3 regions of the Rheinheimera sp. ATLC3 genome follow, and region 2 is predicted to be linked to each of the others. Evidence: riboswitches for the same ligand, from Rfam matches in the RefSeq annotation. Region 2 holds a riboswitch; each other region holds the start of a gene.
What was found. A riboswitch is a leader RNA that binds a small molecule or an ion and turns the genes downstream of it on or off. The one in region 2 is predicted to bind cyclic di-GMP.

Region 1: it holds a riboswitch for cyclic di-GMP, as region 2 does, so the genes downstream of both, AC5SV9_RS12405 (OmpA family protein) here and AC5SV9_RS18430 (DUF3718 domain-containing protein) in region 2, are expected to answer to the same signal.
Region 3: it holds a riboswitch for cyclic di-GMP, as region 2 does, so the genes downstream of both, AC5SV9_RS09600 (hypothetical protein) here and AC5SV9_RS18430 (DUF3718 domain-containing protein) in region 2, are expected to answer to the same signal.

Annotation. Positions count from the first base shown of each region.
Region 1 covers NZ_CM182103.1:2,664,884-2,671,991, forward strand. The annotation lists gene flhA (flagellar biosynthesis protein FlhA) at 1-1,656, shown strand, start outside; cyclic di-GMP riboswitch class I at 1,958-2,047, shown strand; gene AC5SV9_RS12405 (OmpA family protein) at 2,194-3,039, shown strand; gene AC5SV9_RS12410 (sigma-54-dependent transcriptional regulator) at 3,057-4,370, shown strand; gene fliE (flagellar hook-basal body complex protein FliE) at 4,378-4,698, shown strand; gene fliF (flagellar basal-body MS-ring/collar protein FliF) at 4,709-6,430, shown strand; gene AC5SV9_RS12425 (FliG C-terminal domain-containing protein) at 6,411-7,108, shown strand, end outside.
Region 2 covers NZ_CM182103.1:3,950,833-3,957,940, reverse strand. The annotation lists gene AC5SV9_RS18450 (sensor histidine kinase) at 1-515, shown strand, start outside; gene AC5SV9_RS18445 (DUF1840 domain-containing protein) at 550-870, opposite strand; gene glpK (glycerol kinase GlpK) at 957-2,450, shown strand; gene AC5SV9_RS18435 (pyroglutamyl-peptidase I family protein) at 2,515-3,156, shown strand; cyclic di-GMP riboswitch class I at 3,242-3,339, shown strand; gene AC5SV9_RS18430 (DUF3718 domain-containing protein) at 3,469-3,840, shown strand; gene AC5SV9_RS18425 (cation:proton antiporter domain-containing protein) at 3,899-5,452, opposite strand; gene AC5SV9_RS18420 (MgtC/SapB family protein) at 5,513-6,064, opposite strand; gene AC5SV9_RS18415 (DUF1289 domain-containing protein) at 6,077-6,304, opposite strand; gene AC5SV9_RS18410 (amidohydrolase family protein) at 6,473-7,108, shown strand, end outside.
Region 3 covers NZ_CM182103.1:2,070,833-2,077,940, reverse strand. The annotation lists gene AC5SV9_RS09610 (ABC transporter ATP-binding protein) at 1-41, shown strand, start outside; gene AC5SV9_RS09605 (ABC transporter permease) at 38-799, shown strand; cyclic di-GMP riboswitch class I at 923-1,016, shown strand; gene AC5SV9_RS09600 (hypothetical protein) at 1,245-2,597, shown strand; gene AC5SV9_RS09595 (hypothetical protein) at 2,678-3,778, shown strand; gene AC5SV9_RS09590 (hypothetical protein) at 3,811-4,674, opposite strand; gene AC5SV9_RS09585 (DUF6999 family protein) at 4,671-5,525, opposite strand; gene AC5SV9_RS09580 (iron-containing redox enzyme family protein) at 5,515-6,201, opposite strand; gene AC5SV9_RS09575 (beta-ketoacyl-ACP synthase III) at 6,198-7,108, opposite strand, start outside.

The sequences.
Region 1 (7,108 bases), 1.3 Mb from region 2:
GTTGCTGCCCGTTTTACCCTGGATGCGTTGCCCGGCAAACAAATGGCAATAGATGCCGACTTAAACGCCGGTTTGATTGGGCCGGAGCAGGCAAAAGATCGCCGGTCAGAAGTAGCAAGAGAGGCCGATTTTTACGGCTCAATGGACGGTGCGTCCAAGTTTGTCCGTGGCGATGCTATTGCCGGTCTGATCATTCTGGTGATCAACCTGCTGGGTGGTATCAGCATCGGCGTGTTCCAGCATGGCCTGAGTATGGGGGAAGCCTTTCAACGCTTCGCTCTGCTGACGATAGGTGATGGCTTAGTCGCGCAAATCCCGTCATTACTGCTGGCGGTTGCGGCGGCCATTATTGTTACCCGGATGAACGATGAAGGCGAAATGTCTGATGAGGTCGGTAGACAGCTGTTGGCCTCACCACGGGTGTTGCTGACTACCGGCGGCATTATGCTGATTCTCGGTGCCGTGCCCGGCATGCCGGCCATGGCTTTTATCGGTTTTGGTCTGCCACTGATTTATGTCGCCTGGCGCTTACAGCAAAGCGTGGATAAAGGCGAACTTATTCAGGCGGAACGACTGACTGAAACCATCGCGCAAGCGCCAAAAACACTGGGCTGGGATGATATTCCCCATGTGGATCGGCTGTCGATTGAATTGGGGTTCCGGCTGGTTTACCTGGCAGACAAAGAAAAAGGCGAAGAACTGGTGCAAACGCTGCGCGGTATTCGTAAAACGCTATCAGAGCAAAGCGGCTTTTTACTGCCAGAGGTAAGGGTGCGCGATAATCTGCAGCTAAACCCGCAGGAATACCGTATCAAACTCGCCGGCGTGCCGGTAGCGTCGGGGCGGCTGAACCCGCAGCAATTACTGGCGCTGAATACCGGTGAAATCTACGGCCAGCTGGACGGTGAAATTACCCGAGACCCGGCCTATGGTCTGGAGGCGGTGTGGATAGATACCAACAGCCGCGCTAAAGCGCTGAACCTGGGCTATTCGGTTGTTGATCTCGCCACAGTGATTGCGACCCATGCCGGTAAGCTGATTAAAGAGCATTTGTCTGAGCTGTTTGTCTATGAAGATGTAAAACAGCTGAATAAACGGCTGGCGAATGTGGCGCCGGTGCTGGCCGAAGCGCTGGATAAAGCGCTGAGTGCCACGGTGCAGCTGAAAGTGTATCGCTTGCTACTGCGTGAGCAGGTTAGCCTTGGCGACATTTTAACCATTGGCAGCACCCTGCTCGATAGCAGCGAAGTGACGAAAGACCCGTTGCTGTTAACCTCAGACGTACGCTGTGCGTTGCAGCGGGCGTTGGTGCGGCAAATCAGTGGCGACAAAGATGAACTGGCCGCCTTTACGCTGGATGAAAAGCTGGAGCAAACGCTGCAAAGCGCGCTGAATCAGGCGATGCAGGCTGGCAAAGTCACACTGGACAGCTTCCCGGTGGCCCCCAACCTGCTGAGCCAATTCCAGCGCAATATGCCGCTGATTTGCAGTCAGATGCAGCAGCAGGGCCATACCCCGGCGCTGGTGGTGATCCCACAGCTGAGGCCATTACTGGCGCGCTATGCCCGTACTTTTACCCAGAACTCGCTGGCGGTGTTGTCGTATAACGAAATTCCGGAGAATCTGCGGGTAAATGTTATCGGCGCGCTGGGCTAGCACGCAGGCTGTCATCATAGCGCCATAATATGCAGAGACAATACAAGCTGGCTTGCTGTGTTCGTTTAAATAGTTTTGCAGTTTTTCTCACTGTTTAGTCAGTTTATAAGCACAACAGGTCAGAGCAGTGTTGGAATTATGTTAGTGGTTGGCGAAAAAATATGCAGTTGCAAATATGTGATTTTAAACGTCATATTAGATATTGTTAAAAAACACTCTTGCTAAGCCAACGTAATTTCGATATCGTTTGTGTTATTCAGTTTCAGTTCATAAATCTGGTCGGATTTGTGAGCTTGTTAAGACAATTAAAAGGCAAACTGCACCGAAAGGGCAGGACGCAAAGCTTCCGGTCTACGGCGTGTTAAAACGCTACGACAGCGGGGCCGCATTAGCTTAGCGCCATTCACTGGTGTTAGCCGTTTCACTATGGCTAAAGCATCAGTGTCCTGTGCTGTTCTATGCCGTTTGCTTTTTATTTTGCTGCGCCAGGCTGATTTGCCCGGCGTGAGGGTAATGACAAAATAAAAGGTGTATAAGGTGTCTGTATTGTCTTTCAGTTTGTGGTTAAGCGCCAGCCTGCCAGGGGCACTGGCGACGGCAGCACTGCTGACGCAACCGGCAGAGCAGGCCAAATGGCAGCTTAACAGCGATCCTTTTTATTGCCAGTTACAACAACAGGTCAGGGGTTTAGGGCAGGTCAGTTTCGCGCTGGAGCCTGGTCAGCCACTGCGGCTTAATCTGGCGCTGGCTCAGCCTCATTCAGAATTGCAGCAGGTCAGCGTGATGGCCCGTCCTGCCGACTGGCAAACCACACAAGCCGTTGCGGCAGAGCAGTACGTTGCCGAGTTATATCAGGACAGCGAAGTCAGTTTTCTGCAAGCGGCTTTGCCGCTGCTGCATCAGCTGCAGCAAGGCGCCTGGTTACAGTTTGATTTGGGTGATGCACAGCAGCAGTTAGTGCTGACCAGTGTGCGTGCCGCTGATGCAGTGGACAAGTTTCAGGGCTGTGTTGCGCAAATGTCACCATTGTCCTGGCAGCAGGCCCGCGACACCGAAATCTATTTTGCCTCCGGTAAACGTCAGGTTGACCGCCAGCAATTACCCAGCTTACAGAAGCTGGCGCGCTATCTACAGCTGGATAACAGCATCAAAAAAATCCTGATCGATGGCCACACTGATGATGTCGGTACCCCTTTAGCGAACCGTGTGTTGTCGCAGGAGCGTGCCGATGAAGTGGCGTCCAGACTGATCGAGCTGGGGGTAAAAGCCAGCATGCTGGAGATCAGAGCCCACGGTAACCGCTATCCGCTGTTGCCGGCGCAGGGCAAAGCCGAACAATCTAACCGCCGGGTGTCTATCCGGTTAATCCGAACCACTTCCTGAGCAGGATCTGACGCCCGATGAAATCACCTTATGTGTTATGGATAGAGCAGCAAGCGCCCTGTAATGAGGTGCATCAGTGCATCTGCGCTGAAGGATACCAGTTGCTACATGCCGCTGATGTGACGCAGGTTGTCAGCCTGTGTCAGGATTACAAACCGGCACTGGTTTTTATCGACAGTGCTATGGCGCAAATGGCGTTACCGGATCTGGTTGCTCTGGTACACCGTAAGCTGCCGGGGGCGCAAATTATCAGCATGGTTGACTCAAACCAAAGTGCGCTGGCGTCTGAAACCTTACAAAGCGGCGCTATTGATTATTTACTTAAACCTTTTTTTGCGTCTCAGGTAAAAACCTCAGTGCGTAACGCCACTGCCATGAGCGCGGGGTTAAAAGATCTGGTGGCAGTGTCGCACGCCAGCCGGCAGATTTTGCAGTTGGCCAACCGCGCCGCGCAAACTGAAGCCAGCGTGCTGATCCTGGGGGAATCCGGTACCGGTAAAGAGCGGCTGGCGCGTTTTATTCATCAGGCATCAGACCGTGCAGACCAGCCTTTTGTCGCGGTAAATTGCGCTGCTATTCCGGAGCATATGCTGGAGGCTATGCTGTTTGGTCACAACAAAGGCGCTTTTACCGGCGCAGTGAATCAGCAAATCGGTAAGTTCGAAGCAGCCAATGGCGGCAGCATCTTACTGGATGAAATTTCTGAGTTGCCGCTGCCCTTGCAAGCGAAGTTACTGCGTGTGTTGCAGGAGCGAGAGGTAGAGCGTCTGGGCAGCAATAGCCGCATTAAGCTGGATATCCGTGTCATTGCCGCCAGCAATAAGAACCTGCGCAGTCAGGTAGAGCAAGGCTTGTTCCGCGAGGATTTATTTTACCGCCTGGACGTTTTGCCACTGAGCTGGCCGGCGCTGCGCGAAAGGCGGGATGATATTTTGCCACTGGCAGACTTTTTTATTACCAAATACGGCAACGGTAAGTACCGCTTAAGCCGGGACGCTGCCGACGTAATGCTGCAGTACAACTGGCCGGGCAATGTGCGCGAGCTGGAAAACGTGATGCAGCGGGCGCTGGTGATGGCCCGGGGTATCGAGCTGCAGGTTGCAGATCTGAATTTACCCCGTTGTCATCCGCAGGCAGCGGCCATTTGTGCCAGCCTGCTCAAGCAAAGCAAACAGAATGCTGAGTTTGATTACATTCTGGATTTGCTGCAGAAATTTAACGGCCACCGTACCCGTACCGCAGAAGCACTGGGTGTCAGTACCCGTGCACTACGTTACAAACTGGCTGCCATGCGTGAGCATGGTGTCGACATTGACGCATTAGCTTCTTAAGGATTTTATGATGATTTCACCAATAGACAGCCAGAGCCAGATGCTGGAAATGATGACCAGGTTACAACAAACTGCCAGCAGTGAGCGCATAGCGCCCGCCAGCAATAGCGTTGGTATCAGCGAAGACTTTTCTGCCGTGATCCGCAACATCAATCAACAGCAGAATATTGCCGCAGACATGATGACGGCGGTTGATACCGGCAGCAGTGACGATGTGATTGGCGCCATGGTAGCCAGCCAGAAGGCGGGTTTAAGCTTTTCGATGCTGCTGCAGGTGCGTAACAAGGTTATCAGCGGTATTGATGATGTAATGCGGATGTCACTGTAAGGACAAGGCAATGAAAGGCGAAGTGGTAAAGAAAATGCCTGCGGCAGCGATTGAAGGTAACTTCCGCGAGAAAGTGATTAATCTGTCCAGCCGGTTCAGCTGGTTACCCGGTGGTGACCGCAGTATGGCGTCAATTGCCTTGCTGGCGACACTGGTGGCTGCAACCATAGTGCTGATTTTATGGACCTCGGCGAAAAACTATGTGCCGCTGTATGGTAACCAGGAACACTATGATAAAGCCGGTATTCTGGAGATCCTTGATAAAGAGCAGGTCGCGTTCCGTATCGATACCGACACCGGCAATATCATGGTACCGCAAGACCGTCTGGCCGACGCCCGTATTACCTTAGCGGCCCGTGGTATAAAGGCAGCAATGCCGGAAGGTTTGTCGACAATAGGTGACAAGGTAACCATGGGTACCAGCCAGTTTATGGAGTCGATGCAGTATCAGCATGCATTGGAAGGGGAACTGGCCCGCACCATTATTACCATGGACGGTGTGCGTAACAGCCGTGTGCATCTGGCCGTGCCAAAGCGCAGCGTATTTATTGGCCGGCAGGAAGAGAAATCAGCAGCGTCGGTGATGGTTGATCTGACCCCGGGTTATGAGCTTAAAGCCACCCAGGTTGAAGCCATTGTCAGCCTGATTGCCGGCAGTGTACCGGGGCTGGACCCGCGTAAAGTATCAGTGGTCGACCAAAGCGGTAAGCTGCTGACCGGCGATTTGTACGATGAAGCGCCAATTGGCAAAGAAACAGATAAAAAACTCGCCTTTATTCAAAAATTTGAGCGCAATATTGAGCAGCGTGCCGCCATTATGCTGCTGCCAATTCTTGGCGAGGGTAACTACCGGATCCAGGTATCGTCTGATGTTGATTTCAGCGTAGTAGAAGAAACCCGTGAAGCGATAGATCCGGCTTCGGTAGTGCGTTCTGAATCCGTCAAAACAGACACTATGCAGGACCAGCTGGCAATGGGTATTCCCGGCTCGCTGGCCAACCAGCCACCGTTACCGGCAGATCAACAAGGGGCGGATGACAACCAGCGTACGTCCGAGCGTAATGAAAGCAGCCGCCAGTTTGATAATGGCCGTGCGGTAACTCACACCAAGTTTGAAGTTGGCCGGTTAAAGTCAATGAGTGTATCGGTGCTGGTTAATGAGGCGGCAGCGGGCGATACCGGCTGGAGCCAGGCACAGTTGCAACAGCTGGGTGAAATGGTCAAAACCGCTACCGGTTTTCAGGCCGAGCGTGGCGACCAGTTTAATATCACCAGCTTTGGTTTTGTTGCCCCGGCAGAAACGGCGGGCGTACAAAGTGGCTTGCCGTGGTGGCAACTGCCGGAAGTAAAAGAATATGCCCGCTATGTGTTTGGCAGCTTAATTGCGCTGGCGCTGATTTTATTTGGTGTAAGGCCGCTGGTTAATCACCTGATTAGCGGCAAAAAGCAGCGTGAACCTGACACCGCTAATGCCTTTGCCGGCAGTGCGGATGACAGCCCGTCTTTACTCAGTGCCAAGGCTGATGCCAGAACAGTGGAAGAGGCTGCGGCTGCGGCCGACGACATGCCGCAACCGGGCTTTAACGCGATTAACCTGCCGCAGGTCGGGTCAGAGTTTGCTGAGCAGATTTCACATATGCAACTCCTGGCCAGCAAAGAATCTGACCGGGTAACCGCGGTGATTAAATATTGGGTAGAGCGAGGAGTCAGCATTGAATCAACTAAAGCCTGAACATAGCCGCACTATTACCGATTTGGATCGGGCGGCCATTTTACTGCTGAGCATGGGTGAAGAAAATGCGGCCGGCATCATCAAAAAGCTGAGCCGGCACGAAGTGAAAGCTTTATCCGAGCGGATGGCAAAAATTACCAACGTTACGCAGGACGATGTTGCGCTGATCCTGACCGATTTTTTTGACTGCTACCGCAGTGAAAGCGGCGTCAGCGGTGCTTCTCGCTTATATCTGGAGCGGGCACTGGATAAAGCGGTCGGCCGTAAACTGGCCCGTGGCATGCTGGACGATATCTACGGTGGCGCACTGGCAGATGACTTACGCCGGCTGGAGTGGGTGCCTGCAGAGTTACTGGCCCGCTTCTTAGAACAGGAGCATATGCAAATGCAGGCCCTGATGCTGGCTTTTTTGCCGCCGGAGCAGGCATCGGCGGTTATCGCCTTGTTCCCGAAACAAAAGCACGACGATATTCTGTTTCGCATTGCCAGCCTGCGCGAGGTCAGCGAACACGTGATGGATGACTTGCGCCATACACTGGAAGCCTGTATCGAGTTTGTCGGTGAACAGGTCGGTGCCCGGGTCAATGGCGTGGAGAAAGTGGCTGAAATCATGAACCGTTACAACGGCAATAAGGCTGAGGTGATGGAACTGCTGAAACAGCATAACGCGCAGACTGC
Region 2 (7,108 bases):
TAAGTCAGCTATTTGACACCATCAGTGAACGCTGCCTGCATTTAAACCAGTTTGTACAAGCCTACATTCAGTTTGCAAAGTTGCCGGCGCCTAAACTGGCACCGGTGAACTGGCCGCGCCTGATTAACCAGCTGCAGGATCAGTACGATTTTGAGCTGCTCGGACAACTGCCAGTGCTTCAGTGGCAGGCCGATAGCCAACAGTTGGCCCAGCTGTTGTTGAACATACTGAAAAACGCCCATGAATCAGGCTCACCACCTGAGCAAATCAGTTTGCGTTTGCTTGAGCAAAATACGGCGTTAACGCTTTGTGTTCAGGATGGCGGCGGAGGCATCACGGACGATGTATTACAGCACGCACTGGTACCGTTTTATACCAGTAAAACGAATGGCTCAGGCATTGGTCTGACGTTGTGCCGCGATATTATTGAAGCGCACGGCGGCACGATCAGTTTACGTAACACTGCCGGCGGGCTGTTGGTTAGCCTGACGCTGCCGCGCCATGACCGCTTTTAGCCAAGCCTGCAGCGCGCAGCAAGAAAGCTGAGTGTCACTCCCAGGATACCGGACACTGCTTTTTCTGAGCCTTTTGCAGCATCTCCAGCAAAGGTATGGCCCGGGTATTGAGGCTGATGTATTTTTTGCCATCAGAGCTGGCCTGCCCTTCTTCTTGCTGCTGCACTTTGGCTTTTTCTTGTTCAGCTATCTCTGCCAGGCCTTGCTGCAACTGTTGCAGCGCTGCTGGCACATCTTCGGCATACAGGGCTGAGGGCACTTTGTCGTCACGCCCCATCAAATTAAGCAGCTTTAAGGCGGCATCTTTGAAATAAATCAAATCGCCGCTGGCTTTGGATTTAAAGGTTACAATCATACTGTCTCCATTTGTTGGCATAGGCTTTAGCCTGTTTTACTGCTAGGCTGCACAATAACTTAAGCATAACGCTAAATGCATCTGTCATGGCCAAATATATACTTTCAATTGATCAGGGTACCACCTCCAGCCGCGCTATTCTTTACAATAAAGCACTACAGGTTATCGCCTGCCATCAGCAGGAACTGCCGCTTAACTACCCCAAGCCGGGCTGGGTAGAGCAAGACCCTGAACAAATCTGGCAGACGGTATACCACTGTATCATCGCCGTTTTGCATCAAGCCGGTATAAAAGCATCAGACGTTGCCGGTATTGGGATCACCAACCAACGCGAAACCACTGTGCTGTGGCACAGAGCAACCGGTAAAGTGCTGTACCCCGCCATTGTCTGGCAAGACAGACGCAGCAGCAAACAGTGCCAACAACTAAAAGATCAGGGCTTGGATACACTACTACAGCAAAAAACCGGTTTGCTGGCTGACCCTTATTTCTCTGCTACTAAGCTAGCCTGGCTGCTACAGCATGTCGCAGGGGCGAAGCAGCAAGCAAAAAACGGTGAGTTGTGTTTTGGGACTGTGGATAGTTACCTGCTGTGGCAGCTGACCGGCGGCAAAGTACATGCCACAGATGCCAGCAACGCCAGCCGCACGTTACTGTTTAATATTCACAGCCAGTGCTGGGATGATGAGCTGCTTGAGCTCTTTGATATTCCCGCAACGTTATTGCCAGAGGTAAAAGATAATGCCGGCCTGTTTGGCGTGACCGAAACCAAGCTGTTTGGTGCACCTGTCCCGGTGCTGAGTATGATTGGTGATCAGCAAGCCGCGCTACTTGGTCAGGCCTGTGTTAGTGCCGGTATGAGCAAAAGCACTTATGGCACCGGTTGCTTTGCCGTGGTAAATACCGGCGATAACATCATTAGCAGCCAGCATAAGTTATTAACGACTGTTGCCTGGCGGCTAAACGGCAACTGCACCTATGCGCTGGAAGGCAGCATTTTTATGGCTGGCGCCACTGTGCAATGGCTGCGCGATAAGCTGGGTGTTATCCAACAAGCCAGTGAGACAGAAACCCTGGCAGAGCAAAGCCATTATCAGCAAACTGAGCTGCTGATCCCCGCTTTCACCGGCCTTGGCACACCCTACTGGCATCCGGAGATCAAAGCCGCTTTGTTTGGCATGACCCGGGATACGGGCCGCGCTGAGCTTGCCGCGGCAGCGCTTTGCAGCGTGGCGTATCAAAGCCGCGATCTTCTTACTGCCATCGCCCAGGATGGTATAACAGTAAACAGCCTGCGCGTTGATGGTGGCATGACGGCCAACCGCTGGTATTTACAGGCTCTGTCTGATCTGACCCAGACTGATATTACCCGCTGCCACACGACCGATGCTACGGCGTTAGGTGCAGCCTTTTTAGCGGCGTTACAATTGGGGCACTTCAGCTGTTTGAATGAGATTGAGCAGATATGGCAAGCGGGCTGGCAATTTCAGCCTCAGCTATCAGCCAGTACAGCTGACAGTCTGTACCGGCGCTGGCAGCGCGCTGTAGTGGCGCTTACGGCGCTTGATCTGTCAGTCTGAAGCACGCTGTAGTAAGCTAAGGCGCAGTGAGCATTTCAAGGATAAAGTAAAGGAGTACTGCAGCATGCGCAGCATACTGATTGCCGTGATTGACCATCCAGGCCCCCAGACAGATACTGAGCTGTACCAACAGTTACTAAGCCTGGCTGACTGGCAAGTCGCAACAGATTGCCGGATCCAGGTTGAACAACTGCCCTGCGTGTTCAAACAAAGCCTGACAGCACTTGAACAGCTTATCACTAACTATAAACCGGCATATTTACTGCTGATTAATCAGTGCCGTTCAAAGGTTGATATCCAAGTTGAGAAAGTAGCACTGAATATTAATGACGCCAGCGAACCAGATAATAAGCAGCAGCAACCCAAAGACAGTCTGACTGCTCAGCACGGGCCGGCGGCCTATTTCAGTAACCTGCCGCTCAATGCTATTGTCGATGCACTGCAAAGCCACGCTTTACCTGCCCGGTTGTCATACAGCGCCGGTACCTTTGTCGCCAACCACCTGTTTTACGGTTTAATGCATTATATCAAGCACCAGAATACCAGCCTGCATGGCGGCCTGATACAGGTACCTTTGACACCGGTGCAAGCCAGCAAAATTCCCGGCACCGCCAGTCTGAGTACCAGCCTGGTGCTGGAGGCCATAAAACTGGCAATCAGTGTCAGCCTGGCCCACAGTGACAGCATGCTGCGCTCTACCGGCTAACAGGTATAACCAGTTAAATTTAAAAATAATTTCAATTCAGTCAAAATTAAGCTTGCATAAAAAATAGCCGTTAATTAGAATGCGCACGCTCGAAAGGCAAGTCATCCGAAAGGGTGTACACGCAAAGCTTCAGGTCTAAGGTTACCGCTGTTAAAAGGTATCTACGATAGCTGGGCTGCCGTCGCAAATGCGATGTGTATTCTGCTCTGTCAGGGTTACTCGACATGCTGCATGTCCTTTCGTGGTAAGCACTTCAGAAGACTGAAACTGCTTAATTGATGATTGTGAACTAACTCATTTTGGAGCAAGACTATGAAAGCCAAATTAATCACTTTAGCTACTGTTATCGCAGCCACTTCATTTATCAGCACTCCAGTTGCAGCTGACGATCAGCTGGCACAATCAATCTGTTCTTATGTTGCTGCTGACAGCAAAAACAACCTGCGTAAAACACTGTCTGATAACCGCTTACGCTTACGTAATGTATACGACGGCGTAGTTTGTGACGGTTTACCACTGATCCGCCACGCAATTAAATACAACGCTGCTGACACTGCAGGTTTTATCATCAGCCAGTTACCAGGTAGCCAGATTGCTGCTTCAGGCGATATCGAGTGGGCAACCAGCAATGGTTTCGGCTCATCACCAATTATCGCTGCTATCAAAGAGCGTAGCGCAAGCTAATTGGCAGATTAAATTCATAAAAATAAGGCGCCTGAAGGCGCCTTATTTTTTTGTCAGGTTATTTCCCCACTACGCCAAAACAATGCTGTTTAACGTGCTCAGCGATACCAACCCCGGCTTCTGACATTGTCAGGTATGTCTGGTCAGCACCGGCAGCAATGATGTCACGCGCTTCATCGTCGTGCATGCTGTGCGAGACAATAAAGCCTTTAAAACCAGCATTTCGCAGTTTTTTGGCTGCAATCATCTTGGCTTCGACATCATTCATACTGAGAATAACGGCTTCAACATCACCAAAGTGCAGATCCTGCCAGAACACCTGATCTTCAGCATCAGCGTAGAAAATATTCATACCTTTGCGCTGATGCTCCCGCACTTTTGCCGGATCTGAATCCATCGCAATGATTTTACGGTTGTTTTTCAGGTAATTATAAGCCGCACTGCCGGTACGCCCCATGCCCATAATTAGCACCTGCGCATCGCCAAGCGATACCGGCTGTTCATCCGGATGGTGGATATTACGCTCAAATTTCAGCAGCCAGTTACACAGTCTGTCGTACAGAGGGTGTGCCATCCGGTTCAACGGTGCAGAAATCACAAAAGAGATTGCCACTGTCAGTGCCAGCGGAATGAGCCACTCTGGTAGCACAACGCTGGCGACAATCAGGCCAAACTCACTGTAGTTTGTCAGGCTGATACTGGTTAAAAACGCGCTGCGGGCACGCAATTTAAACAGGATAAGCAGCAGAAAAAACAGCAGCGCTTTTAACGGTAACAACAGAGACATAACACCGGCAAATAACCAGGCATTGGCATCCGGTAAGCCATCTATACCAATCTGCAGGAAAAACCCGACCAGAAAAAACTCTTTAATACTCCAAAGTGACTTAGACAACTCACCCGCCCGCGGATGCTTAGCCAGCATGGCACCAAATACCAGCGCCCCAAGCTCAGAGCTCAAACCCACCAGCTCAAAGCCCTGACCACCAATCACCAGCGCCAACATCAATCCAAACAGGATCAGCAAGTCTTCGTGGCCACTGGCATCAAGCAGTTTATAAAGTAATGGCCGCAGCAGTGGCAGCGCAAATACCAGCAAGGCCCATGGTGACGGCGTAGTACCATTGGCAAGGCTCATCACCAGCAGCGCCAGCAAATCCTGCATGATAAGAATACCGATAGCGACACGGCCATGAAACGCCCGTATTTCGCGTTTACCCTCAAGCACTTTTGCTGCCAGCACTGTGCTGGAAAATGCCAGGGCGACTGCCAGCATCAGCGCCTGATACCAACTGACATCAAAAATAAACAGCACTGCCGGTAATGTCAGTACGATGGATAACACAAAATGCAAGGTACTGCCGCCCAGGACTTCAGGTTTGCCTAAGCTGCGTACATTAAGCTTTAAGCCTACGGTAAACAGCAGGAGTAAGACGCCAAGATGGGCAACGTGATGAATAATAGACGGGCCTTCGGGTGGCAGGTTAAGGTCGGATGCCGTTGCTGAAATGACAAAACCTGCCAGCAGGTAGCCAACTAATGGCGGCAAACCGACGGCACGCACCACCAACCCCAGAGAAAATGCGAACCCTATCCAGACAGCCTCAAGCATTCAATAGCCTCTTATTTATTATATTATTCAGCATACTAGCGTAACTTAATGGCACAGATATTAATGTGGATCATCAATATCTGTTCTCGCTGTCGGCATGTCATCCTTACGCCGGCTAAACAAACTGCCATTTGAACGATGCAGCCATTCATTATAGGTGCGGTGTACACCGCGGCGCAGCACTGAAGACGAGTTCTCCAGGATATCGATACCAACCAGCACAGCTACCACCAACAGCGATAATTTAATTGCCACCAGATCCTGACCTATACCGATACAAACGCCAACAGCAGCCAATACCCAGATAGTGGCAGCGGATGTCACCCCTAGCACCATACCATCGCGGGCCAGCATAACGCCGGCGCCAAGAAAGCCTACACCGGTAATTACCTGGCCAATAATGCGCGAAGGGTCTGTCATGTTGCTGTTAACAGACATAGATGCAGCGATAAATACGTAGGTACCCATAACAATCAGAATAGAGGTGCGGATACCGGCAGGCTTACCCCGCAGTTGGCGCTCCAGCCCGATGATAAAGCCACAAACCAGCGCCGTTCCCAACTCATGCCAGGAGAAAGGTTTTACATCCAGTATCATTTGCCAATCCAGCATAGGCTTTCCTTATCAGCGCACAGGCTTTTGTGATTTAGCTGCCTGCCATTCAGCCTGCGTTATCGGATACGTTTCGCCCTCAACGGGGCCTTGCAACGCAGCAACCTGCTTTCTTTTAGCAACCTTATGTAATATAGCGGCATTTTCTTCATCTGTGCGTTTGTTCCAGTCAACTATTTCTGTAATGTGACGCAAACAACCCACACAATATTTATCATTATTCAACCGGCAAGATGCCACACAAGGTGATTCTATCACTTGCTCCCCTCCAGAATTTATCGGCTTTTGCCAGAGTTCTGACGCAAGCTCACAGCCAACGGCTTAACACAGGCCCGAGTTTATGTCACTCTGAGGCGGTAGCAAACTAACAATCATAACAAAACAGCATAAAAATACGGGAACCTTCAAATGAAATCACTTTCCTCCACGCTATGGACGCCATCAGTGCTGGCGCTGGCTATCAGCAGTTTCTTTTTGCAGGCAGAAACAGCAACAGATAAAGAACAGACCTGGGATGTAAACGCCCCTCAGGGACAGTTTGAGACAGTTGATATTAAGGTGTCTAAAGGCAGCTGGATGAATATCGCATTGAGTCCAGATGGCAAAACACTGGCGTTTGATTTACTGGGCGACATTTACACCATGCCCGTTACGGGCGGAACAGCAACACTACTGACAAAAGATATCGGCTGGCAGATGCAACCGGCATTTAGCCCGGATGGCCAGTACATCGCCTACACCAGCGATGAAGGCGGCGGTGATAATATCTGGATTATGCGCGCTGATGGCAGTGAACCGCGTGCAGTTACCAATGAAACCTTTCGTTTATTAAACAGCCCGGCGTGGAGCCCCGACGGTGAGTTTATCGTCGCCCGCAAACATTTTACCGCCAGCAGATCATTAGGTGCCGGTGAAATCTGGCAATACCATAAAACCGGCGGCAACGGCATCATGCTGACCGCTAGGGAAAATGACCAGAAAGATTTAGGCGAACCGGCATTCTCACCCGACGGTAAGTACATTTATTTTTCTCAGGATGACACG
Region 3 (7,108 bases), 1.9 Mb from region 2:
TGGAAGATATCTTTATTGGCCTGATCGGAGATGCAGCATGAACTTTTACGCTATCAAAGCTATTTACCTGTTCGAGCTGGCGCGTACCTGGCGTACTCTGATGCAGAGCATTGCCTCGCCGGTATTGTCTACATCGTTGTACTTTATCGTGTTTGGCTCAGCGATTGGTTCGAGAATGGTCGCTATTGACGGTATCAGCTATGGTGCCTTTATTGTACCCGGCCTTATCATGTTGACCGTACTGACGGAAAGCACCTCTAATGCTTCTTTTGGCATTTATATGCCAAAATTCTCTGGCACTATCTATGAGATTTTGTCGGCGCCGGTTTCAGCCATCGAAATTATCCTTGGTTATGTCGGGGCAGCTGCCAGCAAAGCTATTTTGCTTGGATTAATTATTCTGCTGACAGCAAGATTTTTCGTCGACTTCAGTATTGAACATCCGATATGGATGCTGGCATTTTTGGTGTTAACTGCCATTAGTTTTAGTTTATTCGGCTTTATTATCGGTGTGCTGGCAAACAGCTTTGAGCAACTGCAGATAGTACCGCTGATGGTGATTACACCGCTGACATTTTTAGGCGGCAGTTTTTACTCGATCAGCATGCTGCCGCCACTATGGCAGCAAATCACGCTGTTTAACCCGGTGGTGTATTTAATTAGCGGTTTTCGCTGGAGCTTTTATGGCGTGGCCGATGTTAACGTAGGCCTGAGCCTGGCGATGATTTTATTGTTTATGGCACTGTGTATCGGTGTGATCTGCTGGATTTTCCATACCGGCTATAAAGTTAAAACATAAAAGACATTGGAGATTAACATAGCTCGATAGAAACGCTCACGAATAAAAAGCTTGTTAAAATGTTAAATTTTGTATAACTTTTCAATTGTTAAGTCAGCATTTATTTTAATTGTGATTGCTGGTTTTTAAGAGGGGCAAACTGTTCCGAAAGGGCAGGACGCAAAGCCGCTGGTCTAAAAACTTTTACTCAAAGTGAATGATGGCAGTGGTTGCATTAGCTTAGCCGCATTTCTTTAATGTCTCGCATGGCGGTAATCTCACCGTTATCTGGTTATGTCTACTTATAAGCCTTTCTTTCCATCTATCGCATGGCGTAACCGGCATAGATGGCACGTTAATACGACACTAAAATTGTAAAAATACCAAGCTTGGGATTCCGGAGCTTCTTATTTATATCAGCCAGATATGAGATTAAAGCATTACGTTCTGCGAAAGGGAGAGAGATATGGTTCGTTATTTAAAACCGATTTTGTCGGCTTGTTTAAGTCTGTTGTTGCTAGCCTCATGCGCGCAAAGCAAAGCGCCGGAAAAAATGCCGACCTATCCGCATAGTGATATTGATATAAAATACTCAGTTAGACATTTTGAAGCCGACGTAACGCAATCTGTAGAAAAATTCACCGGAAACTATATTACTCAACAACAACTGGAAAGAATTGTACAAACGAGGTTTGTAAGTTTATTAAAAGAAAATAATCTTTTGGCATCTGACAGAGATATGAATGTAGTTGATTTGGATATATTTGTTGACTACTCGCGCCGTTTTGTTGGCGACGAAACACCTTTCCCTGCACCAAAATTGGTTGCGCCAATAATTTCATTACACGAAGCCAGTTACCTGGGGGATGTTGTGATCCGCCACAAAATAACCACAGGATTGGCGTTAAAAGATATATTTAATGGCCTGACTACCCATAATGTGGAGTTGGAATATAAGACGGCCGATGCGATTGCGAATAGCTTGTTACTGCGCTTAAAAAGTATAAATCAGTATGATAAAAATGCTTTTGCCGCCATGACCAGTGGTATGACACCTCAGCAGATTGAGAAAAAGCGGCAATACACCCCTAAGGTAGCGCTAACCACAGTAAAACCTGTTGGATTAACGACAGAACAATATTTACCTGAAGAGTTGATACAAGGGTACCTGAGTTCGCTAGCGCAGGGCGACACTGCTGCGCGTATCGCGGTATACAAACAGCTGATAGCTGAATGGGTCAATAGCACGGCAGTATATGATGTGATTAATGAAAGAGTGTTAGCTAACTATCAAAATACCACTGATATGGGTGAAATGATTTGGGCGATAAAAGCATTGGCATACTCAGGCTTGGAGCGTTACCGTTCAACGCTTGATACGGTGCTGCAAGGCAATACCCCGCCAAAATTACAAAATTATGTTGAAGACTATCTTAGCGCTATGGCTACCCGGATAGAGCAAGCTAGAGTGATCCATGATATATCAACTATGTCCCCGGAGCTTGATTGGCAAACTAACCAACTATTGAATATGTTGCGTAGCAGCGATGCTGACCTTCGACTCTATGCGGTAAAACAAATTTATAAACAGCATCTTACGAACGAAACGTTGTTAGACGAATTAAGCCGCATTTTACAACAGGAAGCCAAGATACCGCGCCACCGTTATGGCAAATTTGCAGATTTCCATGCCTGGAGTTGCCGGGTACTGGGGAGCTCGGGCAACAGTAAATACAAATCGGTACTGACAGATCTGGCTGAAAATGCTCACATGTACAAAGTGCGGGAATTTGCCGAGAAATTTGGTAAAAAACTCTAACCAGTCTTTACAAAAGATATTTTAAATCATTGGTTTCGGTTTTTATCTGATGAGCTATTGAAGCGTAAAGGGGAGAAGTGGTGTTGAAGTATTCATACTTGTTGGCGTTTTCTATCGTGCTCTTTTCATTGTCTGCATGTAGCTCAGGTAAAGTTGCTGCGCCAGCGCAACCGAATACAAGACTACAGCAGGCCGTTGCGTCAGAACCCAAGAAACCCAGGCTGAAGATAAATCACTCGGTACATATACTAACTTATGCTTCCGCATCACGTGATCGTTGTATGTCCGCATTTGACGAAGCTGGAATTTTGTTAAAAAAATTCTATGACGGCAGCCAGGAAAGCCTGAAGCAGGGATTGATAGAGAACCAAGAAAATATTCACGCTGAATTGATGAAAATTAAGGAAAAAGTTCAGAAAAACTCAGCTAAAACCGTGCCCCGTTTGACACAGTTACTAAAAAGCGACGATGCTTTTATTGCAAATATGGAGCAAGCTGTCGCTGCCTGTGACAATTCATTGTTGTCATTAATTGATATGGTTACCAGCGATACCGATGTTTTTCCAGCCGATGGTCAAGTTTTGCCTGCGGAAATTGTTAGCGAGCGTTATAACAGAATCGTGAATCCGCAATTAATTGCGTTGGAATTGCTTTATACATTCGAAGCTAATGAATATGCAGACTATGACGCTTGGTTGTCTGCACAGTATCAATTTGTTTTGATGATGCAGCATGTCTACAAAGAGTTGCAGATTGTTGCCAACGCTTTTTTTAACAATGGTGCGTTACCTGATGCTGCACATTATAAAGCTGCTCAGAGTAGCTTTGTTAATTTAAAAGCAAATGCAAAGACTGAACTCAGTATGTTGTCAGGCATGGAAATGCTACTAAAACTTGCTGCAGCGAACGCTCAGAAAGCTGAAATTGAGACATTAAAGAAAAAGGTAAACTTACAGAGTGAGTTTGATGCTGTTTTGGCAGATTTTGAACCAAGTTACATTACAATGCTTTCTGAATTATCGAAGAGTGACCCCGACGACAACATAGTTTTGGAATCATTGAACGTATTGCTTGTTTCTGTAATTGGCAATGAACTAACCAGAACAAGGTTCCGCAAGCAATATATGCAACGTTTGTTAAGTACATTGGACGCTGCCGTTAAACATAAAGAACAAGAATGACTTTTCTATATGCGAAATGGCCTTATTTGGGGTTAGTTAGTATCACCAATACTTTTATGCAGTAATGCAATCAATGTCGTTATTATTTTAGGTTCACGCCAGTACTGGTTATGCGACAACGGGTTCCAGCTGGCGGCCAGCCAGCCGAAAAAGCCACCTGCGGCATTTACTTCGATATCCGTAACCAGTGCTGCATAGCTGTCAGACAAGTCGGCCAGCGGCCAGCCTAACACATCGTCTTTATCGTAATAGTTATGCCAGATAAAGTCGTGGCGGGGTTTGGTAAAGGGTACAATTTGCTCGATGGCATGGGCGGCAACAAAAATTGGAATATTACAGCCGGTTGTAATCAAGGCTGTCAGCCGATCGCCACGTAAAAAAGCAATATCATCATCGGTTAATGGTGTATCGCCACTGATACCCGCCTGATAACGTTTTATATCCCGCCAGATACCGGCGGCAGGTTTAACGCCGGCTTTGGCTTGTTGCGCATCCCACAAATAGCATGACAACACATGACAGCCCAATGAGTGTGCCAGTAATACCAGTTTGCCATCTGCGGTCAGTTGCTGTTTGGCCAGATACAAGGCGCGGGCTATTTTCAATTGGCTGTAATGGTACAGGCTGTGCGGCTGCTCTTTGCGATGTTCCAGGGCGGCAGCGTCGGCAAAACCGAATAACATAAAGCGGCGCAGCTTACTCCAGCGCAGCCTGAAACCCGTGGCTTGCCACACCCGTTGTTCGTTATATTGCAGTAGATCCTGATAATACACTGTGCCGCAATACAGCTGCGCAGGCTGCACCAAGCCCTGTTGCACCGTCTGGAATAACGTTGCCGCGTAGTCGGGTTCGGTTTCGCCCATACCGTGTATCGTTACCAGTGCAACCTGCTTCATACGTCAGTTTTCTCTGTGCTATAGCGCTGCTGCAGGTAGGCATACAAGTGCTCGGTAAAAAAACCGTGCATGAGAAAACGCTGACCCAGGTTCCAGGGCCCGACCAGATAATGCGGATATTTGTTATAGGCCATTTCAGTCAGAGTGTTATCGCTGACTAAATGGCCTATACGGATAGCAATTGACTGGTCGAGGTTAAAACCGTTAATCGCATCACGGTATTCTTCACGTGTTAGCAGCAAGCAGAACAAACACATAAACAGCGCATGCGAGGTTTCAAAATCCAGCTTTTGTGTGCGTTTTTCCTGAAGCTGAAACTGCGCCATATCAAGCGGTTGCCAGTGCTGCCAGTTAAGCTCTGCATTACTGCGTGGCGTGGCTGGTTTTTGATGGCGGCCAAGTTCGGCAAACAGGCGGAATAGCTCCTGATCGTGCTGCACAAAACTGGCATGCTGCATATCGGCAATACATTTTGGGTAAAGCTGAACCGGCGTCGCTGTATCGCTGCCACTGTTGGCCGCCAGAAAATTCAGGATATTCGATTCAGTGGCGTAGTGACGTAAAATCAGTAAGTTCGCTTCTTTGCTGACAAAATGTGTACAAAACCAGCAAATCAGCCGCTGCAGCGTGGTGTGGGCACTGAATTGTGGTAGCGGCAGGCGCTTAAACAGCCAGGTAAGATGCAGCAAAATGGCGAAAATAAACTGCAGCAGCGGGCGGATGCTCCAGCGTAGCGGGTTTTGTAGATCTTGCTGCCATAAATCCAGCGCGGCCTGCTCAATGGGCAGTGAATTGTCATTGGCGATAGCTTTTATATAGGCGCTGGGACCGTGGTTTGGCTTAATACTCATTATCGGTTTCCTCCAGCTGCAGGCAATACAGCCTTGCGGTGACACGGGCGGTGCGCACTATTGCGTTAAGCTGCTGCGGGCTTTGGCATAGCCGGTCAATCAGCTGATACAGCTTTTGCATATGGTCGTCGTCGTTGGCGCCGTGGTAGCGCATAAAACGGGTATAGCTGCCATCGCCGCCGGTGCAGCTGTCTATCTGGCCGGCCCAGCCGCTGGCCATTTTTTGCCCTAAGCCTTCGATTATCCACATAGCGCCAATTAAATCGACCGGGTTAGGCTGGCTGGCACGGTACATTAAAAAACCATGTAATGCCTCAGTGCCAACATTACGCGCTGCACCCTGAATATCGCTTAAGCTGCCACCTGCAGCCATATAATCCTGCTCCAGCATTTCGTAGTCGCGGTGCTCTTCGCGGGCATGACCGATGATTACCGAGCGCACATCGCTGTAATCGCGGTCAAAACTTGAGGCACAGCGGCTGATCCAGCGCGAGCCTTCAATAACCTGCTGGCGCCAGTTTAGCAGCAGCTGACAATAATCGGCTTTGCTGAACTGGCCGCGCTCAAGCCGTTGCAGCAAAGGTACCCGGCCAAGCTGGCGTTCAAATTCAAACCACACCCGCATCAGGGCTTGTAAACATTGTTGCCCTTGCGGGCTTAACAGCTGCTCGGTCATGCTTCCACCACTGTAAGTTGCATATAAGCATTATTAAAACGGCCGCTTTCGGGCACCATGCATAAGATAGTATCGCCAACATTGTATGGCTGAGTGCGGCGAAACTCGTCCAGCATAATAAAAATGGAGGCGCAGCCGGTGTTGCCGCGGCTATACAGATTGCTGTACCACTTATGTTCGGCTATGCCCACACCGGCGCGCTGCATCATGTCGAAAATTTTGCCGCGAAAATAATGCGAGGAATAGTGGCACAACACATGGTCTATGTTATCCGCTTGCACCCGGCCTTCGGCGATAAGGCGTAAATAACCATCGACACCAAGCTTTACGATATTCTCCAGCAACCTGACATCCTGCCGGATCAACAGAGCGCCATCGGCTTCGGCGGCGGCATAGGTTGGGTAATCCTGCCAGCTGCGATTGATACTGTTGTCTGTCGGGTAACCAACGCTCATGCATACCGGGTAAGCATCGGCATGGGAGAAACTGCGGATCCAATCAATGCGAAAACACTTATTACGTGGCTGGGTTTCCAGCAGCAGGGCGCCGGCGCCATCCGATAGCATCCAGCGCAGAAACTCGGCGTTAAAATCCGGCGCTGTGCCCGCCGCCTCATAGCGGCTGGCTTTAAACAAGCGTGAAGTCAGTTCACTTGCCACTACCAGCGCATTTTGCTGCTCACCGGCTTTAAGGTTAGTAAAAGCCGCTTTCAAAGCCATCAAGCTGCTGGAGCAAATACCATGGCTGCTGTGCAGCTCTATATCGTTAAGCCCCAGCTCGGCCTGCAGCATAGAACCAAAGCCAGGCAGCACAATATCGCCCTGGCTGGTGGCGGCGCTGAGCATTTTGATCTGGCGTTTACCCAGAAAGCTCTGGCTCAGGCAGTGCTCGGCGGCTTTGGCTGCCA